2 regions of the Bacillus sp. CGMCC 1.60114 genome follow, and region 1 is predicted to be linked to the other one. Evidence: predicted binding sites of a transcription regulator. Region 1 holds the regulator's gene; the other holds the start of a gene.
The links. Region 1 encodes Rex, which represses fermentation and respiration genes when NADH is low (regulators of the CRP and FNR family bind a similar motif). Its sites were predicted from a motif close to TTGTGAAATATTTCACAA; they were not measured.

Region 1 (3,510 bases):
CAAATAAAATAGTTCCTGGAAAATCAATAAGAGCATTTTCTAAGATTTCTTTGCTACTTAAATCTAAATGGTTTGTCGGTTCATCTAAAATAAGTACATTTGATTTTTGCATCATAAGTTTTGCAAGGGCTAAACGTGCTTTCTGTCCGCCACTTAAAGAAGAGACTGGCTTTAAGACATCATCACCAGAAAATAAAAAATTTCCAAGTACTGTGCGGATTTCTTTTTCTGGTTGCAGCGGGTAATCATCCCAAAGTTCATCTAATACGCGTTTCGATGATGTTAAGTTTGCTTGTTCTTGGTCATAATATCCAATAGAAACGTTAGAGCCGAATGAAATACTGCCGTTTAAAGGACGAAGTTTATCCACAAGAGATTTTAATAAAGTGGATTTTCCGATTCCATTTGGACCGACAAGGGCAACACTATCACCTCTTGTTAATTGGAAATGAATGTGCTCAATGATTGGCTCATTATTATAACCAATTGTGACATTTTTTACTTGTAGTACATCATTACCGCTTTGCCTATCGATATCAAAGTGGAAAGAAGCAGATTTTTCATCACCGAGTGGTCTCGTCATAAGTTCCATACGATTTAATTGTTTTTGGCGACTTTGTGCTCGTTTTGTTGTGGAAGCACGGGCAATATTTTTTTGAATGAAGTCTTGTAGCTTTGTGACTTCTTCTTGCTGTTTCTCATACCGCTTTATCTCTTGTTCGTATAGTGATGCTTTAAGTTCTAAATACTTACTGTAGTTTCCCGTGTATTTACGACTTTGTTTATTAGAGATTTCATACACCTGTGTTACGAGTTTATCTAGAAAGTATCGATCGTGTGAAACGATTAAAATAGCGCCAGGATAGCCTTGTAAATATTGTTCTAGCCATGTTAATGTATCGATATCTAAATGGTTTGTTGGCTCATCCAAAATAAGCAAATCTGGTTTTGTTAACAATAATTTTCCAAGAGCTAAACGAGTTTTTTGTCCACCGCTTAATGTCGAGATTGTAGTTCCGTGTGTTTCAGACGGAAAGCCGAGTCCGCTTAAAACAGAGCGAATGTCCGCTTCGTATTGGTAGCCGCCTTTATTTTTATAATCTAATTGCAGGCGATCATACTCTGCTAACAATCTTTCATGTACAGTGACATTTGTGAAATTTTCTTCTTTTCCCATTTCTTGTTCTAGCCTTCGGAGTTCTTTCTCCATGCGTTGCAAGTCGAGAAATACCGTTAGCATTTCATCCCAAATGGTTAATGACGTCTCAAGACCAGTGTGCTGTGCTAAGTAACCGATAGATACATCTTTCGGTTTAATAATTTCTCCGCTGTCATGGGACAGTTCTCCCGCAATAATCTTTAATAATGTAGACTTTCCAGCGCCGTTACGGCCGACAAGTGCAATACGATCACGCGTCTGTACCTCTAACTTAATGTTTGAAAGAATCATTTCAGCGGCGTATAACTTGGAAAGGTTATTTACTTGTAGTAGAATCAATGTTTTCACCTCAAATAATTTCTTAACTTTGCCATGATTATATTTCTCAATCATACTAAAAATAGTGTATAGTTGAACATAATAGAGAAGTTCTCTCTCTATTATACAAGGAAAACTTTCAATGCTAAACTTCCGTACATGTTTCAATCACTTGAACAGATAGGAAGAGAGGAGGGGGTTGCATGGAGCAGCCTAAAATTCCGCAGGCGACTGCCAAAAGATTGCCTCTATACTATCGATTTATCCAAAACTTATCATTATCTGGTAAGCAACGCGTATCATCTGCAGAATTAAGTGAAGCGGTGAAAGTGGATTCTGCGACAATTCGAAGAGATTTTTCATACTTTGGGGCATTAGGGAAAAAGGGATACGGCTATAACGTAAATTATTTATTGTCGTTTTTTCGCGAAACACTTGACCAAGATGATGTAACGCGTGTAGCTCTAATAGGGGTAGGTAATTTAGGGACAGCTTTCTTACATTACAATTTTACGAAAAATAATAATACAAAAATTGAGATGGCATTTGACGTTGATGAAGAGAAAGTTGGAAAAGAAATCGGAGGAATTCCAGTATATCATCTGGATGAATTAGAAGAGAAATTATCAGATGATATAAAAGTGGCAATATTAACAGTACCTGCTTCTGTTGCACAAGCTGTAGCAGATCGCTTATCGCATACTGGTATACAAGGTGTTTTAAACTTTACACCTGCTAGGTTAAATATAGTAGAACATATTCGAATTCATCATATTGATTTAGCGGTAGAATTACAAACGCTTGTGTACTTTTTAAAAAATTATCCAAAATAAAAACGCAGGAATTCCCTGCGTTTTTATTATTTCTTCATATTACCTTTTTTCGATTTAGAAAAAAGAAGGCGAAGTGCCAAATTAAAATCAACGGTTGCCATTATAGCAAGCAATAGTGTATAAAAGTTCCAAATTGTATCTTCAACACTTGTAATTGCTAAGTATGTAAAAATACACCCGAGAAGAAAGTACAAAGTTGCCATAACAAATGGTGAATTTCGCATGTTTAAAATCCTCCGATAAATCCTTGCAATTTTTCAGCTTTTTCTAGATAGGGATGAAGTACAAATGTAATTAACATAACATTTGTATTCATCATAACATGAGCCATAATGGGTACAATAATTCGTTTCGTTTTAACGTATAAAAATGAAAAAACAAGCCCCATGGAAATATACACTAATAAATGTGTAGGGTCAAAATGAATTAAAGCAAATATAAGAGAACTCACGATTGCTGCGATAAAGAAGTTATATCGTTTATATAGTGTTCCAAATAGAATCTTTCTAAATACAATTTCCTCAAGAATAGGAGCAAATATAGACGAAACAATTATAAATAATGGAGCAGCTTTTATGATTTCGATAATGTTTTGTGTATTTTCAGATTCAGCTTCAACTTTAAAAATTTGTGTTTCGATGGTGCCAGCAATTACTTGGGCGAATAAAGCAAGAAAAACTCCTAAAATGATCCAACCTATTGTAGCAGAAATGCTTGTTTTTTCTCGCTCCCATTTTTCCGATTGTGTATCATTGCGTAATAACAGTAGGATGATAATAAGAGCAACGAAGAAGCTGATTATTCCCCAATGTGCAGTTGCTAATTGAACCTTTTCTTGAAAGCTCCTGTTTCCATTGTTGTATATTCCGCTTTTTAAAAGGATCCATCCTCCAATTACCCCTGATAATTGCATTAAAATATATGTAATAACAACCCACCAGTATTGTCTCTTCAATTTCATAACTCCTTTTTAAATTTTTTGTAATGAAAAAGGAAAATGCTCTACCCATAGAGAAAACAACTTATGGCATCTTTCTTATTGTAACATAGGAGAAGAAGGAAAAACGATGATGAATCTTCTATCAGTACTGATTTTCCGTGAAGGTAAGAATTATTATGTTATTCATCCGGTAAAGTATATAAGCTTATAGAAAAAAGGAAAAGAATGTAGAATAGTTTTCCGAAAAATTACGTTTTTTC
Region 2 (3,510 bases), on a different contig from region 1:
GATTGTAAGTATGCATCAACTGTTGCACGACCACGGTTTACTTCAAGACCTGATTCACCGATTAATGGGTTACCTTGTACGCCGCCTGTCCAAACGAATGTGTTAGCAACGATTTTTTGACCGTCTTTTAAGTCGATTTCATTGCCAGCAACGTTTGTTACAGGAAGACCTGTTAAGAATTTAACGCCGCGTGCTTCTAAGCTAGTAGTTGCACGTTCAATTAAATGGTCAGGTAATACTGGAAGGATTTTTGGACCTGCTTCAACAAGAAGAAGTTTAACTTCTTTTGGATTTACGCCGTGGCTTTTTGCAAGTTTAGGCATAATGTCAGCAAGTTCACCAACTAGCTCAACGCCAGTTAATCCGCCGCCGCCGATTAAGATTGTAGCATCAGCTTCGTTTTTCGTTTTAGCGTATTCACGAATACGGTCTTCAACGTGTTTGTAGATTTTGTTTGCATCAGCAGCAGATTTTAATACCATGCTGTTTTCTTCTAGTCCTGGAATACCGAAGTAAGCAGTTTTACTTCCTAAAGCAACTACAAGTGCATCGTAAGATAAAGTAGTGCCACCAGCTAATTTAATTTCTTTGCTATCAACTGAGAATGACTCAACTGTTGCAATTTTAAGATCGATGTCTTTACCTTTGAAAAGTTTTTCTAATGGCATAGCAATTGCCTGCTCAGAAATATTTCCTGCTGCAAGGCGGTGTAGTTCCGTAATAATTTGATGTGTTGGATATTGGTTGATAACTGTAACTTGTGCTTCTGATTTGCTGTAATGTTTACGTACATTTAAAGCTGCAAGAAGTCCGCCATAACCAGCACCTAAGATGACAATTTGTTTTGACATAGTATGATATCCCCCGTCTTTACTAATTGTTGTGTAAGAAAGAATTATTTATGATTGCGTTCTGCAGTAATTTGAAGATAAGCGCTTACAAAGCGAAACATTTTTTGTGCTTGCGGATCTTTTAGCATTTTTAAAAGGCCAAAAAGACCAATAACTTCGTTGCTTTCTTCAGCGCGATCTTTCGCTTCGATAGCAGTTGCAGCAATGGTTTTCACTGTATCTTTTACAGGTTCTGCAAGTTCTTGGATTGCTCCAACAGTATCATTTTTTAATACTTCATCAGTAGCGACTGCTTGAGCGAAATCATAAGACTTTGTTAAAATGTTAACGAGCTCAGTTAATTTTGGAAGTTGTTCCACTAATGTAGTTAAAGACTCTTGAACCTCAGGCTTTAATAGCTCATCAAGTACATCAAGCTTTCCTTGGCTAGCAGAAATTTGTAATGATTCTTGTTCAGGCTTTGTTTGAGTGATTGTTTCTGGCATCTCCAATTCTCCTTTACGATAGCAATACTTCTTAAATTTTTGGGGAATGAAAGAAGATTCCCCATTATAGGTAAGATTTCTTCGTCCGTAACAACTCGAGGAAATTTGTAAAACTTTACACAAAGATTTAGGGCAAGATGCTCTTAAAGTTACTATTGCCGGTGAATATGTCTTTTCAAACCGTTGCAACATTCGAATGAACTATAAGTAATCACCGAATCTGAAATAGTAAATTTTAAAAGGCTAGTTGCGTCCTCTAGCTTATGGACTTGTCCAGTAAAAGACTTTGTCTACCAACTGAGTATATTATATACTACAATACACCTATGTTAACATAAAAATGATTATTAAGCATTCGATTTTAATGACTATAATCTACGAACTTACAGGTCGTTATATCTGTTGCCTTATTTCAATTTTACAATGTAAGAAGCATAAATTGACGAAAGCGGTTGATTTATGCTTTTTTTGTTTGCGTGCCCAGCTAAGCTGGAACAAAAAAGAGATGGCAAAGCCATCTCTAAGACATCTGTTTCAGTTTTCTACTCTACTACTCAGCTGGTGGAGTAAATGTGCGTTTGGCTAATTCGGCATCTAACATAAATAATGCATTTGAATCGTTGATGATACGCTTTAATTTTTGAATGGTACTATCGAAGGAAGCTTCTTCTTCAACTTGTTCGTCAACGAACCATTTTAAGAAGGTAATTGTAGCATGCTCGCGCTCATCCCATGCAATGTCAGATAGGTGATAAATTCGTTTTGTCACTTCGCGTTCATGTTCGAGTCCGATTTCAAAAGCAGCTAAAATGGATTCGTACTCGTTATTTGGATTCTCAAATCCAGTAATAATCGCACGCTCACCGCGATCATTAATATAATTGTAAAGCTTCATTGCATGGAAACGCTCTTCCTCTGCTTGTACAAGAAAGAAGTTGGCAAATCCATCGTAGCTTTCTGATGTACAGTATGCCGCCATTGCCATGTACACATGGGCGGAGTAAAACTCAAAGTTCATTTGATCATTTAATGCTTCACGTAATTTTGGAGATAACATAAAAAAAGGCCCCTTTCATATTATTACGATATAATCATATCATGATTGAAAATAATTCTCACTCATTATTCGAATCGCTTGGAGAGTTTTTTAACGTGCGTTTCCATAATATCTTGTAAATCTAAATTATATTTTTGCGCTAAAATAATAAGATTTCCTAAAGCATCTCCAATTTCTTCTTTTAATTCAGTTGTTAATTCTTCTTCGCTCTTTTTTCGTTCATCTGGACGATCACGACCAATTTCAATAGCACGCACGACGCGAGAAATTTCTCCAACTTCCTCCGCTAAAAAATTAACGCGAATAAAGGAATTATATTGTGCCCATCCTCGCTCATAATAAAATTGTTCCACCCAACTTTGAAACTCATTCGTATTCATCCTTTTCCCATCCTTCCAATATGTAGTATGATTACAGTGTAGCATAACAATATGTAGTTTTGGGGTGGAGTAATGAAACGTATTTGTGTATTTGCAGGATCGAATGTTGGAGAGCGTCCAGAGTTTCAAACAGAAGCTCGTCAGCTTGGAGAAATACTAGTTCAAAATAATATAGAGCTTGTATATGGAGGCTCTTGCGTTGGATTAATGGGAGAAGTAGCAAATCAAGTATTAGAACTAGGCGGCCGTGTAACGGGTGTTATGCCTCGTGGATTATTTAGAGGGGAAATTGTTCACCAAGGCTTAACAGAACTAATCGAAGTGGAAACAATGCATGAGAGAAAAGCAAAAATGAGTGAACTTGCTGATGCATTCATCGCACTGCCAGGCGGGTATGGAACATTTGAAGAGCTGTTTGAAGTCGTATGCTGGTCCCAAATTGGAATTCATGAAAAGCCTGTTGGATTATTAAATATTGCAGAATTCTACACACCGTTATTACAAATGGTGGACCGTGCAGCAGAGGAAGGCTTTATGAATCCGTCGAATAAAGAATTGCTTGTATCTGCAAAAACTGCTAATGAATTGGTTGTTAAAATGAAAAACTACAAGCGACCAGTGATGGGGAATAAGTGGAAGCAGTTAACATAAAGTGAAACTTCCATCAGTGAGCGATTTTTTCACTGATGGTTAGTTGAACCAATCGGGCTTTTATGGGCAGTTAGCCCCCATTTATC

Region 2: the regulator Rex is predicted to act here: its motif matches at 1,442-1,459, upstream of ACFQZ1_RS00825 (DUF1641 domain-containing protein).

Annotation. Positions count from the first base shown of each region.
Region 1 is NZ_JBHTHG010000062.1:3,856-7,365, forward strand. It holds gene ACFQZ1_RS10940 (ABC transporter ATP-binding protein) at 1-1,498, opposite strand, end outside; gene ACFQZ1_RS10945 (redox-sensing transcriptional repressor Rex) at 1,681-2,310, shown strand; gene ACFQZ1_RS10950 (YdiK family protein) at 2,337-2,534, opposite strand; gene ACFQZ1_RS10955 (CPBP family intramembrane glutamic endopeptidase) at 2,537-3,265, opposite strand.
Region 2 is NZ_JBHTHG010000003.1:132,521-136,030, reverse strand. It holds gene ACFQZ1_RS00830 (NAD(P)/FAD-dependent oxidoreductase) at 1-851, opposite strand, end outside; gene ACFQZ1_RS00825 (DUF1641 domain-containing protein) at 896-1,336, opposite strand; gene ACFQZ1_RS00820 (ferritin) at 1,887-2,393, opposite strand; gene ACFQZ1_RS00815 (MazG nucleotide pyrophosphohydrolase domain-containing protein) at 2,459-2,773, opposite strand; gene ACFQZ1_RS00810 (LOG family protein) at 2,846-3,424, shown strand.